DNA from 3 places in the Streptomyces sp. NPDC029044 genome. Region 3 is predicted to be linked to each of the others. Evidence: riboswitches for the same ligand, from Rfam matches in the RefSeq annotation. Region 3 holds a riboswitch; each other region holds the start of a gene.

Region 1 (7,611 bases), on a different contig from region 3:
AGGTCGAGGCGAACGCCTCCCAGGTCGGCGCGGTGCCTGAGGTGCGGGGCGGTGGCCTTAAGCGCGACGGGGTAGCCGAGGGTGCGGGCGGCTTCGGCGGCGGCGTCGGGGGTCGGGGCGGGCAGGGCGCGGTGGACCTGGACGCCGTAGTGGCCGAGGAGGTCGCAGGTCTCGTCCGTGCCGAGGGTGAGTCCCTGCCCGCGCGCGAGCAGGCCGTCGATCAGCGCGGCGGCGCCCTTCTCGTCGATGTCCTCGTACTCGGGCACCTTGCCGGGGTCGGCGGCCTCGCGCCGCCACTGCGCGTAGGCGACGGCCTGGCCGAGGGCTCGGACGGCACGCTCGGCTGCGGGGTAGGCGGGAATGAGGTGGGCGCCTTCGGGGGCCTCGGTGGCGGGGAGGTGTTCCTCGCCAGGTGTCGCGTCGTGCACGACCTGCGGCTGTTCGCCCGATTCGGCAGGCGACGTGCGGGCGGGAGTCGACGGCGCAGTTCCGCCCGCACCGGGCTGCGGTGCCGTGCTCGCCGCCGCCGACAGGGCTTCCGCCAGGCCGCCGAGCTCCACGTGGACCACCAGGACCGGCTTGCCCGGGGCCGCGGCCGAGGCGGAGCGCAGGGCCTGCGCGAGGGCCGCGTCGCCGACCGAGCCCTCCCCCACCGCCGGTATGGCGGTGACGACGACGGCGTCGCACCGGTCGTCGGCGAGTGCGCGGGACAGGGCGGCGTGGAAGTCCGCCGCGGAAGCCGCGGTGGTGAGGTCCTGCGGGGGGTGCGGCCGCAGGCCCTCGGCGAGGCAGGCGTCGTACGTCAGCAGGCCCAGCGACTCCGAGTTGCCCAGGATCGCCACCCTGGGGCCGGGAGGCAGGGGCTGGCGGGCGAGCAGCAACCCCGCGTCCACCAGCTCGGTGATGGTGTCGACGCGGATGACGCCGGCCTGGCGCAGCAGCGCCGACACGGTCGCGTGCGGCAGGCGGGTCGCCCGCACGGCGTGCCCCTGGGGAGCGGCGCCGTGCCGCGCACCCTGGACGACGACCAGGGGCTTGGCCGCGGCGGTCCGGCGGGCGAGGCGGGTGAACTTGCGGGGATTGCCGATGGACTCCAGGTACATGAGGACGACGTCGGTGTCGGGGTCCTCGTACCAGTACTGAAGGACATCGTTGCCGGAGACGTCGGCGCGGTTGCCGGAGGAGACGAAGGTGGAGACGCCGGTCACGCCCGTGACGCCGCCGCCGCGCCGGTGCAGCCGGGACAGCAGGGCGATGCCGATGGCGCCGGACTGGGCGAACAGGCCGATCCGGCCGGGGCGCGGCACCTCGGGGGCGAGGGAGGCGTTGAGCCGTACCTGCGGGGAGGTGTTGATGATGCCGAAGGCGTTGGGGCCGATGATGCGCATGCCGTACGTGCGTGCGTGCCGCACGAGGGCGCGCTGGCGTTCGCGCCCCTCGTGGCCGCTCTCGGCGTACCCCGCGGAGACCACGACGAGCCCCTGTACGCCGTGTTCGCCGCACTCGGTGACGACCTCGGTGACCTGCTCGGCCGGCACGGCGACGACGGCGAGGTCGACCGGGCCGTCGATGTCCCGCACCGAGCGGTGCGCGGGCACGCCGTCGAGCTCCTTCTGCCCTTCGGGAAGGGCCTTGTTCACGGCATGGAGGCGGCCGGTGAACCCGGCGTCGCGGATGTTGCCGAGGACGCTGCGGCCCACGCCGCCGGGGGTGCGCCCGGCGCCGATGACGGCGACCGAGCCGGGGGCGAGGAGCCGCTGCACGGAGCGCGCCTCGGCGCGGTGTTCGCGGGCGTACTGCACGGCGAGGGAGCGGTCGGTGGGTTCGAGGTCGAACTCCAGACGGACGACGCCGTCCTCGAAGCTGCGTTTCTGGGTGTAGCCGGCGTCCGTGAACACCTTGATCATCTTGGTGTTGGCGGGCAGCACCTCGGCGGCGAAGCGGCGGATGCCGCGCTCACGGGCGACGGCCCCGATGTGTTCGAGCAGGGCGGAGGCGACCCCGCGGCCCTGGTGGGCGTCCTGCACGAGGAAGGCGACCTCGGCCTCGTCGGCGGGTGCGGACGCGGGCGTTCCGTCCGCGCCGATCCGGTCGTAGCGTACGGTGGCGATGAACTCGCCGCCGATGGTGGCCGCGAGTCCCACCCGGTCCACAAAGTCGTGGTGCGTGAAGCGGTGGACGTCCTTGGCGGACAGGCGAGGGTACGGCGCGAAGAAGCGGTAGTACTTCGACTCGTCGGAGACCTGCTCGTAGAAGCTGACCAGGCGATCGGCGTCATCAACGGTGATGGGCCGGATGCGCGCGGTGCCCCCGTCGCGCAGCACCACGTCGGCTTCCCAGTGGGCGGGATACTCGTGCCGGTCCGGCGAGGTCTGCATGGGCCCCAGAGTACGGCTAGCGTCCGACAGCGGCGCGACGCAGTCTGTGGAGGGCGTCAGTCGGGTCGAGGCCGCGATCCGACGGCACCCCTGGAGTGGAACGCGAGGACCGCTCCTGGTGGGCTTCACGATATGGGAAACTGGTCTAGACAACCCTGAACACCGAAGGGCAGCAACACATGGCTGAGCGCCGCGTCAACGTCGGCTGGGCCGAGGGTCTCCACGCCCGCCCCGCCTCCATCTTCGTCCGAGCCGCCACGGCCGCAGGCGTCCCGGTGACGATCGCCAAGGCTGACGGCAACCCCGTCAACGCGGCCTCGATGCTGGCCGTCCTGGGCCTCGGCGCCCAGGGGGGCGAGGAGATCGTCCTGGCCTCCGACGCCGAGGGCGCGGACGCCGCCCTGGACCGGCTGGCCAAGCTGGTCTCCGAGGGTCTCGAGGAACTGCCCGAGACCGTCTGATGTCCCGTGCGCCGTTCCGGCGCACAGCGAAGGGCCCGCCCTGATTCACCGGGGCGGGCCCTTCGCCATTCCCGGCGGACAAGGAGCGGGACATTCTGGAATTCCCCGTTTCCGGGCACGGAAAATAGGCCTTCATGAATTGGCTGCTCTTTGTATACGGCCGCCGTGTTAATGCCGCAGGCTCGCCGTGTTTACGGGATGTTGCGAGTTCCTCACACGGTCGGCGGACTCCCTGCCGGAGCCGAAGCGCAGGCGGTGCGCGCCCGTCGCGCGCTCGGCGTGCAGCGCCGTGACCGCCCGCGCGCGCTCGCCGTCCCCGCGCGCCACCGCGTCCACGATCGCGCCGTGCTCCGTCCAGGACTCCACCGGGCTGGCCGGCGCGTCCACGGCGTACATCCACGCGATCTTGTGGCGGAGCTGGGTGAGCATCGAGGTCAGTGCGGGGCTGCCGGAGGCCTGGGCGAGCGTTTCGTGGAACCAGCCGCCGAGGGAGCGCAGGTCGTCGCTGTTGCCGCGGCGGGCCCGCTCCTGGCCCAGCCGGACCAAGCCGCGCAGGACTTTCAGATGCGCCTCGGTGCGGCGCTGGGCCGCGCGGGCCGCACCGAGCGGCTCCAGGAGCATGCGCATCTCCAGCAGGTCGCCCGCCTCCTGCTCGGTGGGTTCGGCCACGCACGCGCCCGCGTGCCGCCGGGTCACCACGAAGCCCTCGGCCTCCAGGGTGCGCAGCGCCTCCCGGACGGGTACCCGCGAGACGCCGTAGCGGCGCGCGAGGAGTTCCTCGGTGAGCCGGCTGCCGCGTGCGTGGACGCCCGCGACGATGTCGTCCCGGATGGCCGTGCACACCGAGTGCGCGGGAATACGCATGACCGACCTCCCCTTAATCCCCGTGAAACGCCAGCGAGTGGCGTCCGTTCCGTGACTCTATTGCAATGAGCCGGAATTTCCGACGGCCATCGGGAATCCAGGGATATTTTTTGGACAAGCCGCCGCTGTAAACGCCGAAAGCCCCGGCTCGGGGAGCCGGGGCTTCGGGAACAGCGCGGAGGTTCCGGTCAGACGTTCACGCCGTGCGAGCGGAGGTAGGCGACCGGGTCGATGTCCGAGCCGTACTCCTGGCTCGTACGGGCCTCGAAGTGCAGGTGCGGGCCGGTGACGTTGCCGGTCGCGCCGGACAGGCCGATCTGCTGGCCGGGGGTGACCCGCTGGCCCACCGAGACGCCGGTCGAGGACAGGTGGCCGTACTGGGTGTACGTCCCGTCGTTCATCTTGATCACGACCTGGTTGCCGTACGAGCCGCCCCAGCCGGCCTCGACGACGGTGCCCGCGCCGACCGCGTGGACGGAGGTGCCGCTGGCGGCGTGGAAGTCGACACCGGTGTGGCTGCCGGAGGACCACAGGCCGCTGCTGGCCTTGTAGCTGGTGGAGACGTACGAGCCGGAGATCGGGGCCACGTAGGCGTTGAGGCGCTTGCGCTCGGCCTCGCGGGCGGCGCGCTCCTTGGCCTCGCGGGCCTTCTCGGCGGCTTCCTTGGCCCTCTCGGCCAGCTCGGCGGCCCGCTTGCGCGCGGCCTCCTCGGCCTTCTGCTTGGCGGCGGCCTCGTCGGCGGCCTGCTGCTGCGCGATCGCCTGGGCGTCGATCTGCTGGGCCACGGTGTCGCCCATGGTGACGACCGGGGTGAGGCCGGTCTGCTCGGGGCTGGGCTCGGCGGCGAAGGCCGCAGGGGCCGCCACGGTGCCGATCACGCCGGTGGTGGCGAGGGCCGCGACGCCCGCCGCCCGGGCGGTGCCGCGCTGGATCCTGCTGGGACGACGGTGCTTCCCGGTGGCGCGAGTGAACGCCATGTAGTGGCTGGTCCTTTCCTTCCCTCTCGCCTACCGGGTTAGCTGACGGGTTCGGAGCAGGAAGGTCTCCTACGGACTCCCTCGCGACTCGCGCGGGCGCCCGATTCACCCCAGGGACTGCGGTGGGTCCCCGGCTCCCCTGGCTCGCGCCGTACGGGGACTCGGCGATGACTGTCCGGTGCCGCGGGTGCGGCGCACTGCCTGACGAACAGCCCGGACGACGCTAAGCGGCGCCACTTTCAATTCCCAAACGAATCCCGGTGTTTGTAGCGCATCCCACAGGGCAGACAGGCAACCTCCGTACCAATTCGGGCATAAAGGAGCCCTGGTGCCTCGAAAGACAACCAGGGCCCCTGCGCGCGTGCCGCTACTCGGCCGCGACCACGGTGACTTCGCCGATGCCCAGGGCCTCGACAGGCGCCTTGATCTGCGCCGCGTCGCCGACGAGGACGGTCACCAGGCGGTCCACCGGGAAGGCGCTCACGGCCGCCGCGGTGGCCTCCACCGTTCCGGTCGCGGCGAGCCGGCGGTACAGCGCGGCCTGGTAGTCGTCGGGCAGGTGCTGCTCGACCTGGTCGGCCAGCGTGCTCGCGACCGCCGCGGCCGTCTCGTACTTCAGCGGAGCCACACCCACCAGGTTCTGCACGGCGACGTCCCGCTCGGCGTCGGTCAGCCCTCCGGCAGCGAGGGCGCGCAGCACCGTCCAGAGGTCCTCCAGGGCGGGGCCGGTGTTGGGCGTGTCGACGGAGCCGCTGATGGCGAGCATCGCGGCGCCCGTGCCGTCCGGGGCGGACCTGAGGACCTGGCCGAACGCCCGTACGCCGTAGGTGTAGCCCTTCTCCTCACGCAGGACGCGGTCCAGGCGTGAGGTGAGGGTGCCGCCGAGGCAGTACGTGCCGAGCACCTGCGCGGGCCACACGCGGTCGTGCCGGTCCGGGCCGACCCGGCCGATCAGCAACTGCGTCTGGACGGCGCCGGGGCGGTCCACGATGACGACCCGGCCGGTGTCGTCGGCGGTCACCGGCGACACCGGGCGCGGCTCGGCCGAGGAGCCCGTCCAGGCCCCCAGGGTGTCCCCGAGCAGGGCGTCGAGGTCGATGCCGGTGAGGTCGCCGACGACCACGGCGGTGGCCGTGGCGGGGCGGACGTGCTTCTCGTAGAAGCCGCGGACGGCCGCGGAGTCGATCGCGGCGACCGTCTCCTCGGTGCCCTGCCGGGGCCGCGACATGCGCGCGTCCGAGGGGAACAGCTCCTTGGAGAGCTCCTTGGCGGCGCGGCGGGAGGGGTTGGCCAGTTCGTGCGGGATCTCGTCGAGGCGGTTGGTGACCAGCCGCTCGACCTCGCTGTCGGCGAACGCGGGCGCCCTCAGCGCGTCGGCGATCAGGTTCAGCCCCTTGGCGAGCCGGGAGGCCGGCACCTCCAGGCTGAGCCGGACGCCGGGGTGGTCGGCGTGCGCGTCGAGGGTGGCGCCCGCGCGTTCCAGCTCGGCGGCGAACTCCTCGGCGGAGTGCTTGTCGGTGCCCTCGGAGAAGGCCCGGGCCATGATCGTGGCCACACCGTCCAGGCCGGCGGGTTCGGCGTCCAGGGGGGCGTCGAGCAGCACCTCCACGGCGACGACCTGCTGGCCGGGGCGGTGGCAGCGCAGCACCGTCAGGCCGTTGTCGAGCGTGCCGCGCTCGGGGGCGGGGAAGGCCCAGGGCTTGGCGTCGCCCGACTGCGGCCGGGGGTGGAAGTCCATCGTGGCGAGCTCGGTCACCGGGCCGCCTCCTCGTTCTCGTCCTGGTCGGCGGGGGCTTCGGGGGCGGTCGGCTCGTAGACGAGCACCGCGCGGTTGTCGGGCCGCAGGCGGGCCTTGGCGACCTCCTGGACCTCCTGCGCCGTGATCTCCAGCACACGCTGGACGGCGGTCAGGGCGAGCTGCGGGTCGCCGAACAGCACGGCGTACCGGCACAGTTCGTCGGCGCGGCCGGCGACCGTGCCGAGCCGGTCCAGCCATTCGCGCTCCAGCTGGGCCTGGGCGCGCTCCATCTCCTCGGCCGTGGGGCCCTCCTCGGCGAACCGGGCGAGCTCTTCGTCGATGGCGGTCTCGATGACCGGGACCTCCACGTCACCGGATGTCTTCACGTCCAGCCAGCCCAGGGAGGGCGCACCGGCGAGCCGCAGCAGGCCGAAGCCGGCCGCCACGGCCGTACGGTCGCGCCGCACCAGCCGGTTGTAGAGGCGGGAGGACTCGCCGCCGCCGAGGACGGTGAGGGCCAGGTCGGCCGCGTCGCACGCGCGCGTGCCGTCGTGCGGCAGCCGGTAGGCGGCCATCAGGGCGCGCGCCGGGACCTCCTCCTCGACGACCTCGCGCAGCTGCCCGCCGATGGTCTCCGGCAGCGAGCCGTCGCGCGGGGCGGGCTTGCCGTCGTGGCCGGGGATGGAGCCGAAGTACTTCTCGACCCAGGCGAGGGTCTGCTCCGGGTCGATGTCGCCGACCACGGAGAGCACGGCGTTGTTCGGCGCGTAGTAGGTGCGGAAGAACGCGCGCGCGTCCTCCAGGGTCGCCGCGTCCAGGTCGGCCATGGAGCCGATCGGGGTGTGGTGGTAGGGGTGGCCCTCCGGGTAGGCGAGCGCGGTCAGCTTCTCGAAGGCGGTGCCGTACGGGACGTTGTCGTAGCGCTGGCGGCGCTCGTTCTTGACGACGTCCCGCTGGTTCTCCATCGACTCGTCGTCGAGGGCGGTCAGCAGCGAGCCCATGCGGTCGGCCTCCAGCCAGAGGGCGAGCTCCAGCTCGTGGGCGGGCATGGTCTCGAAGTAGTTGGTCCGCTCGAAGCTGGTCGTGCCGTTCAGCGAGCCGCCCGCGCCCTGGACGAGCTCGAAGTGGCCGTTGCCCTTGACCTGGGCGGAACCCTGGAACATCAGGTGCTCGAAAAGGTGAGCCAGACCGGT
Region 2 (7,611 bases), on a different contig from region 3:
TCGCGGCCAGGGCGGTGAAGACGAGGAACAGGCCGTTGTTGGTGATCTGCGAGATGAAGGCCGGTCCTCCGCCGCCCCCGCCGCCGGGCGAGCCGCCGTCGCCCGTCTCCATCTTGACGGCGATGCCGACGAGGACCGGCACGCCCGCCAGCACGGCCAGCAGCGCGAGCGTGCGCCACCGCCGGAACGTGGTGACGAGCTCGTTGCGCAGCAGCCCGAAGGTCCACAACGGGCGCACCGGCCGTACGGGTTCCACCACTTCAGCCCGCGACATCGAAGCCCTCCCCCGTCAGCGCCACGAACGCGTCCTCCAGCGAGGCCCGTTCGACCGTGAAGCCGCGCACCCGGACCCCGGCCGTCACCAGCGCGGCGTTCACCTCGGCGAGGTCGCCCTCCGGTGGCTCGCCGGTCACCCGGTCGTCGGTGACCACGACATCGGCGACACCCTGCTCCTTCAGGATCCGGGCCGCCTCCGCCGGGTCCGGCGTGGTTACGACCAGCCGGCCGCGCGCCCCGGCGGACAACTCGGCGACCGGGCCCTGCGTGATCAGCCGGCCCTGGGCCATCACGGCCGCGTGCGTGCAGACCTGCTCGATCTCGTCGAGGAGGTGGGAGGAGAGGAAGACGGTCGTGCCGTCCGAGGCCAGCTCCCTGACCAGGGCGCGGATCTCGCGCATGCCCTGCGGGTCGAGGCCGTTGGTGGGCTCGTCCAGCACGAGCAGCCGGCGCGGCTGGAGCAGCGCGGCCGCGAGACCCAGGCGCTGTTTCATGCCCAGGGAGTACGCCTTGGCCTTCTTGCCCGCGGCGGCCGTCAGGCCCACCCGGTCCAGGGCCGAGGCGACCCGGGTGCGCCGGGTGCGCGGGTCGGCGGCCGGGTCGGCACTGTCGTAGCGGATCAGGTTGTCGCGGCCGGAGAGGAAGCCGTAGAGGGCCGGGCCCTCGATGAGGGCGCCGACGTGCGGCAGCACGGCGCGGGCGGCCCGGGGCATGGGCTGCCCGAGCACCCGGGCCGTGCCGGAGGTTGGCTCGATGAGGCCCATCAGCATGCGGATGGTGGTGGTCTTGCCGGAGCCGTTGGGGCCCAGGAAGCCGAAGACGCTGCCCGCCGGGACGGTCAGGTCGAGACCGTCGACGGCGAGCTGTCCGCCGCGGTAGCGCTTGGTGAGCGCGCGGGTGGCGATGACCGGTTCTCCGGTCGCGGCCCGCGTCCCACGCTGCTCCGGTTCCCCGGTCGCGGCCCGCGTCCCACGCTGCTCCGGTTCCCCGGCGGACACCTCGCCCATCGGCTTCCTCGTTCTCTCGACGTCCCGTGCGGCTACGGGACTTACTTGCCGGCGTCGGCCGCCTTCACGAGCGCGTCCTTGGTGACCAGGCCCGCGTAGACCTTGCCGTCGTCGGTGACGAGGGCGTTGACCAGGCGGGTGGAGAAGACCGTGCCCGAGCCGAACGTGCCGTGGACCTTGTCGCCGAGGGAGTCGATGAAGCCGCCGAACTCGCCGCCGGCCTTGCCCGAGGGCACGCCCTCGCCGCCCGTGTCGAAGGTGGCGATGGCGGTCCAGCCCTCGCCGATGGTCTTCATGCCGTCGTGGCCACCGGGGCCCTTTCCGGCCTGGTGGCCGGGCGCCTCACCGAGCGCGAAGGGCTTGCCGGGGGCCGTGCGCGGAGTCTCGCCCGAGCCCTTGCCGGCGTCCTTCTCCTCGGTGACCTTCGCGCCCTTGGGCGGGGTGAAGTCGAAGGTGGAGGCGGCCGGCTCGGCGAAGCTCACCTTCGTGAAGCCCGCGTCGACGACGGCCGCGCCGCCGCTCGCCGGGGTCAGGGTGAACTTCAGCGGCAGGCCGGTCTTCGCGTCCACGGCGACGGTGATCGCACCGACCGTCGAGCCGGACTGCTTCGGCTTCACGACCAGCTTGTAGGCGTCCCGGCCGGCGACCTGGGCGGTGCCGTCCACGGTCACGGACGTGGTGTCGTCGACCGCCTTCAGGGCCTCCTCGGCGAAGTCCCCGGGCGTGGCCGGCGGCTGCTGGTCCTTGCCGCGCTCGGGGCTGTCGGAGGTGCCGTGGTAGACCTCGTTGGACTTGCTGTCGTAGCCCCAGACGTCCTTGCCGTTGTGGATGACGCTGTACTCGGCGGCGTTCTCCAGCAGCGACAGCTTCTGCTTGTCCGGGCCGTCGACGGCGACGCGCAGGGTGTGCGTGCCGGAGGCCAGTTCGGTGAGCTTGGCCGTCGGGTCGGCGGAGGAGCCGTCCTCGCCCCCGCCCTTGCCCGCGGCGCCGGACAGCAGGCCCGACTCCAGGCCGCCGAGGTCCGGCAGGCCGAGGTCCGTGCTGATCTTCACCGTGCCGGACAGCTGCTGGACGTCCGACTTCGCGATCTTCTCGATGAGTTGCTGTGCGGTGATCTTCGGGAGGTCGGGGTCCCCGGAGTCGGCGAGCGCGGGCACCAGCCCGATCGTCGCGGCGGCCACCCCCACCACCGTGACCGGGACGATGTACCGCGCGGCTTTGCGCCGCCCGGAGCGCTGCTCGTCGACCTCTCCGGCGGTCGTGCTGTCGTCGGATGCGTACGGTGCCATGTGTGCCCTACCTCCGTGGTCGGCGGCGGCTGTCCGTGTCGTCCACGCACTCGTCCCTGAGCCGCCATTCTCACCCGAACAGGTGAGGAGTGGTGTTCTTCCGTGGTGACCATCTGACCAAATCGGCCAGGGAGATACGTCAGACCCCGGACTCAACTCCGTGTACTGCTGGGGTATGACACGGAAGGGCGGCTTCTCCCCCTACCCGTAGGGGTCGGGCGGGGGAGGCGGACTAGCCGGCCCGGTGCACCACCGCGTCGCACAGCTCCAGGAGCGCCGTCTTCGCGGTGCACTCCGGCAGGGGCGCGAGCGCCGAACGGGCGTCCTGGGCGTAGCGGACGGTGTCCCGCCGGGCCTGCTCCAGCGCCGGGTGGGCCCGCAGCAGACGCAGGGCCTCGGCGTGCCGGGCGTCGTCGGTGAGGTCGGAGTCGAGCAGCTCGCACAGGGCGATGTCCTCGGCGAGCCCGAGCCGGGCCGCCCGCTCGCGCAGCCGCAGCACCGGCAGCGTGGGGATGCCCTCGCGCAGGTCGGTGCCGGGGGTCTTGCCGGACTCGTGGGAGTCGGAGGCGATGTCCAGGACGTCGTCGGCGAGCTGGAAGGCCACGCCGAGCCGTTCGCCGTACTGGGTCAGGACGTCCACGACCGTGTCGTCGGCGCCGGACATCATCGCGCCGAACCGGCACGACACCGCGACCAGCGAGCCGGTCTTGCCACCCAGCACGTCCAGGTAGTGCTCGACGGGGTCCCGGCCGTCCTGCGGTCCTGCCGTCTCCAGGATCTGGCCGGTCACCAGGCGCTCGAACGCCTCGGCCTGCACCCGCACGGCCTCGGGGCCGAGGTCGGCCAGGATGTGCGAGGCGCGGGCGAAGAGGAAGTCGCCGGTGAGCACCGCGACGGAGTTGCCCCAGCGGGTGTTCGCGCTCGCGACGCCGCGGCGCACGGAGGCCTCGTCCATCACGTCGTCGTGGTACAGCGTGGCGAGGTGGGTCAGCTCCACGACGACGGCCGACGGCACGATCCCGGGCGCGTACCGGTCGCCGAACTGGGCGGAGAGCATCACCAGCAGCGGGCGGAACCGCTTGCCCCCGGCCCGCACCAGGTGCTGGGCGGCCTCCGTGATGAAGGGCACCTCACTCTTGGTGGCCTCGAGCAAGCCTTCCTCGACAGCCGCCAGTCCGGCCTGGACATCGGCTTCCAGAGCCTGGTCCCGCACGCTCAGCCCGAACGGCCCGACGTCGGTCACGAGGGGTCTCCTGTCTGCTGTGTCTGCCGGTGATTACGCGGATTGTCGATAGGTCGCTGCCCTCACTCCGGCCAGCGTATCCGGTCACGTTTCGATCACCGCCAGCACCCAGGGTTACAGGCCGGGCGGTATCCGATCACGACCGTTATGTTTTCGATCAACCTATAAGAACAGATATAAATCGACTTACCCATAGGTAGCGAACTATGCACGATTTGCCGTGATGAGTAGGCGAATTCCCCTTGGCGGGAATTGCCCCACAGCCTCGTGATCAGTGAGTTGAATCACTTGTTCCCCCTTTCCGCCCCACCTCGGCATCGACCCGTACCGCCTTTCCCGCAGAGCCAGTTGAGCCTTGGCTTCCGCAAAGGATCAAGCGGCCCAAACACCTCCGACCAAGGTCAACCGCGCGATATGTGACTGAGGTGCTTGTTCCCGACATGTGCTCTCGCATACGTTCCCGGCCTGTCCGGCGGACGCCCAATCCTGCCGCCGCCCGGACTCCCCACAGGAACCGACTCACTCACGCAGGGCAGGAGCGGGGGACCCAGGTAAGTCGCCGGTCCGCACAGCGGCACGGCTCGGGGTGAAGCCGCGCACGGCACACAGCGCCGTACGCGGCCGGGCACCTCCCGGCCCGAACCCGACAGCTCACCTCGCAGGCGCCGGAGAGGAATATCGCCATGGCCGGACGAGGCAAGCACCGTCGCCCCAGAACCAACCCGCTGACCCGAGGCTTCATCGCCGCCGGTACCGGCGGAGCAGCACTCACCCTGCCGCTCCTCGGTGCCACGTACGCGAGCGCCGCCGAGCCCCAGAGCGCACCCGCCGCCGCACAGTCCGTGCCGCAGGCGGCCCAGCCCGCCAAGTCCCTCACGTACACCGTGGTCAAGGGCGACTCGCTGGCCCGCATCGCGGACAAGTACGACGTCTCGGGCGGCTGGAAGCAGCTCTACAAGGACAACCGCGCCGCCGTCGGTGACGACCCGAAGCTGATCCACCCGGGTCTGAAGCTGACGGTGAAGACCACCAAGACGAGCGCCGCGAAGAAGACGGCGACCAAGTCGTCCGCCCCCGCCAAGCCGGCCGCGAAGCCCGCCGGCGGTGTCGCCCAGGCCACCCAGGCGTCCGCGAAGACCTACGCGAACAACCTCGACGGGTGGATCCGCGAGGCGCTGGACATCATGGCTCAGAAGGGGATCCCCGGGTCCTACGACGGCATCTACCGCAACGTCATGCGCGAGTCGTCCGGCAACCCCCTGGCGATCAACAACTGGGACTCCAACGCCGCCAAGGGCACCCCGTCGAAGGGTCTGCTCCAGACCATCGACCCGACCTTCCAGGCCTACCACGTCGACGGCACGTCGTGGGACCCGTACGACCCGGTCGCCAACATCACCGCGGCCTGCAACTACGCGGCCGACCGCTACGGTTCGATCGACAACGTCAACGGCCCGTACTGAGCCGGCTCGCCCAGCAGTCGTTCGAGGACGACGGCGATGCCGTCGTCCTCGTTCGACAGGGTGACCTCGTCGGCCACGGCCTTGAGTTCGGGATGGGCGTTGGCCATCGCCACCCCGTGAGCGGCCCAGTCGAACATCGGGATGTCGTTGGGCATGTCACCGAAGGCGATGGTGTCCGCCGGGCGCAGTCCCAGATGCTCGGCGGCCAGCGCCAGGCCCGTCGCCTTGGTGATCCCGCACGGCTGGAGTTCGACCGTGCCGGGCCCCGACATCGTCACCGTCGCCAGTGAGCCGACCACCGAGCGGGCCGTCGCCGCCAGTTCGTCGTCCGACAGATGGGGATGGCGGAGCAGCACCTTGCTGATGGGCTCGCCCCACAGCTCGTCGCGCCTCTCGACCCGCACGGCGGGCAGGGTCGGGTGCGGCATCAGATAGCCCGGCTCGATCAGCGTGAGCCCGTCGACCCCGTCCTGGTCGACCGCCGCGTACACCTGCCCCACCTCGGCCTCGATCTTGCCCAGGGCGGTCTCGGCCAGTTCCCGGTCCAGGGTGATGGACCACAGCAGCCGGTCCGTGCCCGCGTCGTACACCTGCGCGCCCTGCCCGCACACCGCGAGCCCCGTGGCACCGAGGTCGTCCAGGAGCGGCCGCACTCTGGGCGCCGGCCGGCCCGTCACCACGAGGTGCTGGGCACCGGCGTCCGCCACCCGCGCGAGCGCGGCGAGGGACCGGTCGGACAGGGTGTCGTCGCCGCGCAGCAGCGTCCCGTCCAGGTCGGTGGCGATGAGTGAATATGCGATGGGTGCGGCCATGATCAGAGAATACGGACAGCGCGCCCCTTCGTTTCATCGTACGACGGACGCCGATTGCCCGGTTGAAGGCCTCTGCACCGGTTGGCAACAACATGCTCCGCTACCTACCCGTGAGGCCGCATCGAGCGGTACCTTCCAAGTGTCCAGGGGGGACTTGATCGGGGGGTCGGGTTGAGCAGTGGGCGCATTCGCGTGGCCGTGCCCGGGGAGCTCGGCGAAGGGGAGAGGGAACGCTGGCGTGCGCTGCGCGCGGCTTCCGAGGCACCGCGCAACCCCTTCATGGAGCCGGAGTTCACCGAAGCCGTCGGCCGGGTCAGGCCGGGGGCCCGGGTGGCCGTGGTGTACGAGGGGCCGGAAGCGGCCGGGTTCCTGCCTTATGAGCGCGGCCCGTTGGGGCAGGGCCGGGCGATCGGGCTCGGTGTCTCGGACGCGCAGGGCGCGATCCTGCGGCCGGGCCTGGACCTGGAGACCGGCCGGCTGCTGAGGGCCTGCTCGGTGTCGAGCTTCGCCTTCGACAATCTGGAGGCCGAGCAGCGACTGTTCGTCCGGTACGCGGCCGAGGAGCACGCCACCTACGTCATCGACGTGGAGAAGGGCTACGAGACGTACGAGTCGGTGCTGCGCTCGCAGTCGCCGAAGTTCCTGAAGACCACCCTGGCCAAGGAGCGCAGGCTCGGCCGGCAGGGCGGCGAGCTGCGGTTCGTCTTCGACGAGCGCGAACCGGCCGCGCTGCGCACGCTCATGGAGTGGAAGTCCGCCCAGTACCGCAGGACCGGCCGCCGGGACCGGTTCGCCCAGGAGTGGATCACCCGGCTCGTCGGGCAGCTGGCCCGGACTCGCGCGCCGGAGTGCAGCGGCACGCTGTCGGTGCTCTACGCCGGTGAGCGGCCCGTCGCCGCGCACTTCGGGCTGCGTTCGTCCTCGGTGCTGGCCTGCTGGTTCCCGGCCTACGACCCGGAGTTCGCGAAGTTCTCGCCGGGTCTCGTGCTGCACCTGCGCATGGCCGAGGCGGCGGCCGCCGACGGCATCGGCATGCTCGACCTGGGGCGGGGCGCGGCCGAGTACAAGAACGCGCTGAGGACGGGCGAACTGCCCGTGTACGAGGGTGCGGTGACCCGGCCGGGGGCCGGCGCGGCACTGCACTGGCTGAGCCGCGAGCCCACGCGCCGCGCGCACAGCTTCGTCCGCAGCAGGCCGCGGCTCGCGTCGCTGGCCGCGCGGACGCTGAAGGGCGCGGCTCGGCTGCGCCGTACCTGACACACGAGGGGGGTGGGCGCATGGCCGGTTCGGCGCGTGCGCAGGAAGAGATCCGGCGGTTCCTTGACATCGGGGCGGTGCAGGTCGCCGAGCTGGACCTCGATGGTGACGAGGCGGTGCTCAGACCCGGCCCGGGGAGCCCGCCCGTGACGCACGGCGAGGTGTTCGTGCTGGTCAAGCGGGGTGGCCGGCCCGTGGGCACCCTGCTGGGGCGGGTTCCTGAGGGGGCGGATGCCAGGGCCGTGCTGGCGGAGCGGGCGCGGG
Region 3 (7,611 bases):
GGACACAGCTCCTCGGGATCCGCCGGGAAGGCTCTGAAAGCGCTTGCACTCCGGACGGGATCACTCTGTCCCAACTGCCGCCGCCTGTCGATCCCTTGACGCGGCTGACGGCATGCGCACACACCGAAGGCCGGACCCGGGGATCGGGGTCCGGCCTTCGGCCGCGTGTCAGGCAGGTGGTCGTGCGGTGGGTCAGCCGACGGAGACGCCGTGCGAGCGCAGGAAGGCGACCGGGTCCACGTCCGAGCCGTAGTCCGGCGTGGTGCGGATCTCGAAGTGCAGGTGCGGTCCGGTCACGTTGCCGGTCGCGCCCGACAGGCCGACCTGCTGCCCGGCGGTCACGGTCTGGCCGGCCGAGACGGAGAGCTGGGACAGGTGGGCGTACTGGGCGTAGTGGCCGTCGTTCAGCTTGATGACGACCTGGTTTCCGTACGCGCCGCCCCAGCCGGCGGAGACGACGGTGCCGGCGCCGACCGCCTTGAGGGAGGTGCCGGTCGGGACGACGAAGTCGACACCGGTGTGGTAGCCGCTGGACCACATGCTGCCGGACATGCGGTACGGGGTGCCGACGGTGGCACCGGCCACCGGGAGGGTGTAGCCGCTCGCGTTGCTCTCGGCGGCGGGCTTGGCGGCGGCCGGCTTCGCGGCGCTCTCCGCCTTCGGGGCCGACTCGGCGGCGGACGGCTTCGCGGCCGAGGGCTTCGGGGCGGAGGCCTTCGGCGCCGACGGCGCCGAGGACTTCGGCTCGCTCGCCGCCTTCTTGCCGATCGACAGCTTCAGGCCCGGGTGGATCAGCGACGGGTCGGAGCCGACGGCGTCGCGGTTGTCGGCGTAGAGCCTCTTCCAGCCGCCGCTGACGTCCTGGTCGTCGGCGATCTTCGCGAGGTAGTCGCCGGCCTTCACGGTGTACGTGCGGGGGCCATTGGCCTTTTCGGCGGCCTTCTTCTCGGCGGCCGGAGCGGACTGGACGGCCTTTTCCGGAGCCGACTGCGGGGTGGCGGCGTGGGCGCCGGCGGTCCCCATGAGCGGCAGCGCGAGAGCGGCTCCGCCGGTTCCGGCGACGGCGATGGAGCGGGTGAAACGCTGGGTCTTGGGACGGCGGTGCTTACCCTTCGCGGGCATGGCGAATTCCTCTCCGTCGCCTGCGAGGTGAGCTGTCGGGTGCGGGCTGGAGATGCCCGGCCGCGCCGGGGGCGCGGCTTAACCCCAAGCCGTTCCGGGAACCGGAACAGGCGTCTTACCTGTGGGTCCCCCGCTCCTGCCGTACGTCGGGTCAGTGTGTGCGGGCTCCGGTCGGCGGCAGGATTAGGCGTCCGTCCGGATTGGTGTGGAACGTAAGCGACCAGGACGCAAACGGACAAGCTTGCGGTTGCCCGTGACGGTGTTTTCCTTGACGCGTCGCCACATCCGCGGTCACCGAGCGTGGATTACCGATCTCCCGCTTTCCGCAACAGCCTTGAACCACACGAGAATTACGTGCACATGGCGACAACGGATCGTCACGAATATGACGATGGTCACGCACCCCGACCTCATCTCCTTTACAGTCGGGGCACGTTATCCCTAAGCGGTTTAAGCGCCTTATTCGGACAGAAAGGACTACTTCCTCTTAAGGCGGACGACCGTGGCATCCAGATCCCCCCGCAGGCCGACCCGCAGCCCGTGATGGAGCAGCACGGCCCCACGGTAAATTTCGCCCGTTTCAAGGCATTCGTACGATGCGGCCGGATCGAGGGCCCGCAGCCGGAGGGCCGGTACGGGCTCGCCGTAGCGCTGCGCCTGGAGCCAGGCGAGGACGACGGTCTCGTCGCCGAGGACGTACTGCACGGCACTCGGTCCGCCCTGCGGGGGACGCAGCCGGTACTGGTCGCCGCGTTGCACCACGGGCCGGATCTCCTTGTAGAGCTCCACCCACTCCCGGGCCTCGGCGAGTTCCTCCCGCGTCCACCGCGTGAGGTCGCCGCCGACTCCCAGCACCCCGGCCATGGCGCTGACGAACCGGAACCGCAGGGAGCTGGCCCGCTGGTTGAGCATGACGTTCGGGCTGTCGGTGACCCAGGCGGCCATGACCCTGGCCGGGTGGATCTGGCTGAAGCCGTGCTGGATGGCGAGCCGGTCGAGAGGGTCGGTGTTGTCGGAGGTCCACACCTGGTCCGTACGGCTCAGCACTCCGAGGTCGATCCGCCCGCCGCCGCCCGAGCAGGACTCGAAGGCCACGCCGGGATGGGCGGCCCGCAGCCGGTCCAGCAGGGCGTACAGGCCGCGCACGTGGTCGACCCACAGCCGCTGCGGGTAGGGGTCGTCCGGCCAGCCGGCGTCGGTGAAGCAGCGGTTGAAGTCCCACTTCACGTAGTCGACGGGAGCGCTGGAGAGAAGCTCGTGGAGCTGCTCCCAGAGGTACTCCCTCACGTCCTCGCGGGCGAGGTTGAGCACGAGCTGATTGCGAAACTCCGTCCGCTTTCGTCCCGTTTGGTACTGCACCCAGTCGGGGTGCGCGCGGTACAGGTCGCTGTCCGGGTTGACCATCTCGGGCTCGACCCAGATCCCGAACTGCATGCCGAGTCCGTGCACGTGGTCGGCGAGCGGCTTCAGCCCGCCCGGGAAGCGGTCGGGGTTCGGGGTCCAGTCGCCGAGGCCGGCCCGGTCGCTGGTGCGGGCCCCGAACCAGCCGTCGTCGACGACGAACAGCTCGACGCCCATCGCGGCGGCCCGCTCGGCGAGCGCCCGCTGCTGCTCCTCGGAGATGTCGAACTCGGTGGCCTCCCAGGAGTTGAACAGCACCGGCCGGTCCCGGCCCGCGTCCGGGATCACATGCGCCCGCTGGTAGGCGTGCCAGGCGCGGCTCGCCCCGCCGAATCCGCCGTCGCTCCAGAGCCCGGCGAAGACCGGGGTCGTGTACGACTCCCCCGTGCCCAGCGTCAGCAGGCCCGAGTCGTCGTGGCCGGCGCCGCCGGTGATCTGCACGCGCGCGTCCGGGAGCTGGGCCACGGCGATGCGCCAGGACCCGGACCAGCCCAGGGCGCAGCCGTAGACCTCGCCGCGCTCCTCGGTGGCGTCGGTGTCCAGGGCGACCCACGGCAGGTGCTGGTGCGAGGTGTGGCCGCGGCGGCTGCCGATGATCTTCTCGCCGTGGGTGAGATCGGAGCGCGTCAGGCGGGACTCGGCTCCCCAGCGGCCGTGCAGCTGGGACAGCCGCCAGGCGTCGCGGTCGGGCAGGGTCCAGGTCGCGGAGTCGGCGCGCAGCAGCTCGACGGCCGGTCCCCGGTTGTCCAGGGTCACCCAGCGCTCGACGACGTCCGTCGAGGAGGGCATCCGGTAGTGCAGCGTGACGGTCAGGCCGCCGTCGCGGAACCGGAGGCGCAGCTCGCCGTCCGCGGCGTCGTGCCCGTCGAAAACCCACTCGGTGCCGCGCCGCTCGGCCGTGCGCACGGACAGGGCGGGCCGGACGAAGCGGGGGCCGCCCTCGACCGGGTACTCCTCGCGTCCGTCGAGCGGGGACTCGAAGGGCCAGTAGTCCGGCAGCGGCCGGACGGCGAGGGCCTCGGCGTCGGCGAGGCCGATCCTCGAGCCCCAGTGCAGGTGCAGCAGCTCGTCCCGGTCGGTGACATGGACGGCGTAGCTGCTGGCCGGCCCGGAGAGCACCCACGTACGACCGTCTTCGGAGATCTCCAGCATCATGCCCTCACAGATTCGAACAAGCCCGATCAGGTGCGACCAGGCCGCAACATCATCGACGGCCGCGGGGCCTCCGGGCAACGCCTGTGGACAACTCATTGCCCCAGGCAGGCATGTCGTATCGTCGAGTGACGCCGGGCGACGAGCCGCGTCGGCGGCGCCGAAGGGGAGGAGCCCTCGTGACACAGCAGGTCCCGTCGACCGAGCCCGAGCTGGCCGGAGTGCGCAACTTCCGTGACGTGGGCGGGCTTCCGACCGTGGACGGACGGCGGGTACGCCCGGGCGTGCTGTTCCGCAGCGGGCACCTCGCCCACGCGACCGGGGAGGACGCCGCCTTCCTGACCACGCTGGGCCTGCACACGATCTTCGACTTCCGCAACGCGGCCGACCAGAAGCTCGAAGGGCCGGACGTCGCGCTGCCGGGCGTGCGCAACGTGAACCTGCCGCTGAGCGACCCTGCCGACGGCGCCGAGTTCTGGAAGATGGTCCGCGACGGCGACCTGGAGCAGCTGCGCGCGATCCTCTCGGACGGCAAGGGCGCGGACCGGATGATCGCCTCGTACCGCATGATCATCAAGGACCGCACGGGTGAGCACTCCCAGGTGCTGCACGCGCTCGCGCAGGACAGCGTTCCCGCGCTGATGCACTGCGCGGCGGGCAAGGACCGCGCGGGTCTGTCCGTCGCGGTGACGCTCCTGGCGGTGGGCGTCGAGCGCGAGGCGATCGTCGACGACTACCTGAAGTCGAACGCCAAGCACCGCCGGTACAAGGTGCACCGCAGCAGCTCCGCCGCCTCGGCCTACTCCCCCGAGGTCATGGAGCTGCTCAGCCCCCTCTTCGACGCGCGCGCCGAGTACCTGACGGCGGCCTTCGACACCATCGAGGAGAACTGGGGCGGCGTCGACACCTACCTGGAGAAGGGGTTGAAGCTGGCCCCGGAGACCCGGGAACGACTGCGCGAGCGGCTCCTCGACTGAGGCGCCCGGGCGGGTGCTACTTCGCCCCGAGCGCGAACAGCAGGTAGATGAACGCGGCGAAGATGTGGCCTGCGATGAGGTAGACGAACAGCCTCACCCACAGGGCGCGGGGGAACTTCTCCTCCATGTCCCTCATGACATGTCTCCTGGGGTGGAGCCGAGGCACAGGGCGGCCGTGGGGCTCTGGAGCAGGGTGTGGACGAAGAGCAGCTCGACGCCGTCGTGGTCCTCGGCGGCGATCCGGTGCGGGGTGAGCGAGTCGAAGTGGGCGCTGTCGCCGGGCGCCAGCCGGTGCGTGGTGTCCCCGAGCCGCAGCCGCAGCCGGCCGCGCAGCACGTGGAGCCACTCCTCGCCGGGGTGGACGCGCACGATGTCGCCCTGGGAGCCGTGGGGGACGTGGACGCGCAGGGCCTGCATCCCGCGGCCGGGGGCGCCGGCCTGCCAGTAGGTCCAGCCGCCCGCCGCGGTGGGTTCCATGTCCGCCGCGCGGATGACGGAGTCCCGTTCGGCGGCCTTCTCGCCGAGCAGCTCGGCAACCGTCGTACCGTAGACCCGGGCGAGCGCGAGCAGCATCGGCAGCGAGGGCTGGCGCTGTCCGGTCTCCAGCCGCGAGAGGTGGGCGGGCGACAGCCCGGCCGCGCGGGCCGCGGCCTCCAGCGTCAGGGAGGCCTGGCGCCGCAGCGCCCGCAGCCGGGGTGCGACAGCGGGCAGCGCACCGGTCGCCGGTTCGGCCGGCGAGGCGGCCCCGGAGGGCCGCTCGGTCTCGGAGGAGCTCATGCCTCCATTCAGCCGGAGTGTTGCCTCTGCGGCAAATTTCTTGCCCCACAGGCAAAAGCGGCCGACGGCGCCGCCGGCTTCGCACCTCGGTCAGGGCACTCGGACAGGCCCTCAGCGGTTGGCGACCGCCTGCTTGACGAGCGTCTTGCCGAAGTCCCACACCAGGCCACCGTTGTGCGCGTCGTCCATGACGGCCGTGAAGGCGTCGACGAACCGGTCCACCTCCCGCTCGCCGATGATCAGTGGCGGGATCAGCTTGATCACCTCCATGTGGTCGCCGGAGACCTGGGTGAGGATCCGGTGCCGCTGGAGCAACGGCACGACGACCATCTGCGCGAAGAGTCCCTTCCGGGCGGCCTGGAGCATGGCCCAGCGGCTGCGCAGCTTCAGCGACCTGGGCCGGCCGAACTCGATGCCGATCATCAGGCCCCGGCCGCGGACCTCGGCGAGCATCTCGTACCGGTCCGTGAGCGCGGCCAGCCGGGACCGCAGCCGCTCCCCGGTGGCCCGGACGTTCGCGACGATCTGCTCGTTCTCCATCACCGACAGCACTGCGAGGCCCGCCGCCATGGCCTGTGCGTTGCCCCCGAAGCTCGCCGAGTGCACCAGCACCCGGTCCATGGACGAGTAGACCTTCTTGAAGATCCAGTCCTTGCCGATGGTGGCGCCCACCGGCACATAGCCGCCCGAGAGCGCCTTGGCCACGCACACCAGGTCCGGTTCCACGCCGTCCTCGTGCTGGTAGGCGTAGAAGTCGCCGGTCCGGCCGAGGCCCGTCTGCACCTCGTCGGCGATGAGCAGGGCCTTGTGCCGGTGCAGGAGCTCCTGCGCGGCCCGCAGCCAGCCGGGCGGGCCCGTGAGGACGCCCTTGCCCTGGATCGGCTCGACGATCAGGGCGGCGACGTCGCCCTTCTTCAGCTCCCTCTCCAGCGCGTCGAGGTCGCCCAGCGGTACGGCCGTGTCGGGCAGCAGCGGGGCGAAGCCGTCACGGAAGCCGGACTCGCCGTTCACCGAGAGGGAGCCGGTGGTCAGGCCGTGGAAGGCGTGGGCGCAGTAGAGGACCCTGGGTCTGCCGGTGACGAACCGGGCGAACTTCAGGGCGCCCTCGACGGCCTCGGTGCCGCTGTTGCCGAAGAACACCCGGTCCAGGTGGGGGCTGTGCGCGAGCAGCTTCTCGGCCAGCAGGCCCGGCAGCGGCTGGCAGTCGAACCGGGTGAGGTCGGCCAGGCCGGCGTCCACCACGTCGTGCAGCGCCCTGCGCACCACGGGATGGTGGCGGCCCAGCCCCATCACCCCGAACCCGGCGAGCATGTCCAGGTAGTCGTTGCCGTCCGCGTCCCAGAAGTAGGCGCCCTCGGCGCGCTCGTAGACCTTGTCGAAGCCGATGGTGTGCAGCATGCGCGGGAGCTGGTGGTTGAGGTGGCGGGTGTGCAGCTCGTAGCGCTCGGCTCCGCGCTCGGCCAGCAGCTTGCCGAGGTCGAACTCCCCGGCCGGCGACGACTCCGACGCGGACTCGGCGGTTGTCATTCCTGTGGCTCCTTGGACAGCTCTTCCTTGACGGCCAGGCTCGCGCTGATCCGTCCGGCGACCTCGACGGGTGTCAGGCCGATGTCGGCGAGCACCTCGCCGCGCTTGGCGTGCGCGAGGAACTGCTCTGGAATGCCGAACCGCCGTACCGGTACGTCGACCTCGGCATCGCCCAGGGCGAGCGCCACGGCCGAACCGACGCCGGCCGCACGGCTGTTGTCCTCGACGACGGCGACCAGGCGGTGCTCGGCGGCGAGCCCCGGCAGCGCCGGGTCGACGGGCTTGACCCAGCGCGGGTCGACGACGGTGCAGCCGATGCCGCGGGCTTCGAGCAGTTCGGCGGCCTGGAGGCAGACCGGTGCCATCACGCCGACGGCCACCAGGAGAACCTGCGGCTCGGCGGACCGGTGCAGCACGTCCAGCCCTCCCACCCGGTCCACCGCCGGGACCGACGGGCCGACGGACTCCTTGGGGAACCGCAGCAGCGTCGGCGCGTCGTCCACGGCGACCGCCTCCCGCAGCTGGGCGCGCAACTGGTCGGCGTCCCGTGGCGCGGCGATCCTGAGCCCGGGCACGACCTGGAGGACGGACATGTCCCACATGCCGTTGTGGGAGGCCCCGTCGACGCCGGTGACCCCGGCCCGGTCCAGGACGA

The links. A riboswitch is a leader RNA that binds a small molecule or an ion and turns the genes downstream of it on or off. The one in region 3 is predicted to bind cyclic di-AMP.
Region 1: another riboswitch for cyclic di-AMP. It lies ahead of AB0E85_RS16080 (M23 family metallopeptidase); the one in region 3 lies ahead of AB0E85_RS10790 (peptidoglycan DD-metalloendopeptidase family protein).
Region 2: another riboswitch for cyclic di-AMP. It lies ahead of AB0E85_RS11770 (transglycosylase SLT domain-containing protein); the one in region 3 lies ahead of AB0E85_RS10790 (peptidoglycan DD-metalloendopeptidase family protein).

Annotation. Positions count from the first base shown of each region.
Region 1 is NZ_JBEZWN010000016.1:44,391-52,001, reverse strand. It holds gene AB0E85_RS16095 (GNAT family N-acetyltransferase) at 1-2,378, opposite strand, end outside; gene AB0E85_RS16090 (HPr family phosphocarrier protein) at 2,558-2,839, shown strand; gene AB0E85_RS16085 (GntR family transcriptional regulator) at 3,008-3,703, opposite strand; gene AB0E85_RS16080 (M23 family metallopeptidase) at 3,892-4,680, opposite strand; cyclic di-AMP (ydaO/yuaA leader) riboswitch at 4,693-4,857, opposite strand; gene AB0E85_RS16075 (pitrilysin family protein) at 5,048-6,436, opposite strand; gene AB0E85_RS16070 (pitrilysin family protein) at 6,433-7,611, opposite strand, start outside.
Region 2 is NZ_JBEZWN010000010.1:45,107-52,717, forward strand. It holds gene AB0E85_RS11750 (ABC transporter permease) at 1-274, opposite strand, end outside; gene AB0E85_RS11755 (ABC transporter ATP-binding protein) at 261-1,283, opposite strand; gene AB0E85_RS11760 (DUF2092 domain-containing protein) at 1,325-2,572, opposite strand; gene AB0E85_RS11765 (polyprenyl synthetase family protein) at 2,805-3,815, opposite strand; cyclic di-AMP (ydaO/yuaA leader) riboswitch at 4,318-4,493, shown strand; gene AB0E85_RS11770 (transglycosylase SLT domain-containing protein) at 4,499-5,278, shown strand; gene AB0E85_RS11775 (HAD family hydrolase) at 5,242-6,090, opposite strand; gene AB0E85_RS11780 (GNAT family N-acetyltransferase) at 6,283-7,347, shown strand; gene AB0E85_RS11785 (glycosyltransferase) at 7,368-7,611, shown strand, end outside.
Region 3 is NZ_JBEZWN010000009.1:26,615-34,225, forward strand. It holds gene AB0E85_RS10790 (peptidoglycan DD-metalloendopeptidase family protein) at 193-1,122, opposite strand; cyclic di-AMP (ydaO/yuaA leader) riboswitch at 1,127-1,289, opposite strand; gene AB0E85_RS10795 (alpha-galactosidase) at 1,600-3,675, opposite strand; gene AB0E85_RS10800 (tyrosine-protein phosphatase) at 3,855-4,652, shown strand; gene AB0E85_RS10805 (DUF6126 family protein) at 4,669-4,788, opposite strand; gene AB0E85_RS10810 (XRE family transcriptional regulator) at 4,785-5,429, opposite strand; gene AB0E85_RS10815 (aspartate aminotransferase family protein) at 5,541-6,956, opposite strand; gene dxs (1-deoxy-D-xylulose-5-phosphate synthase) at 6,953-7,611, opposite strand, start outside.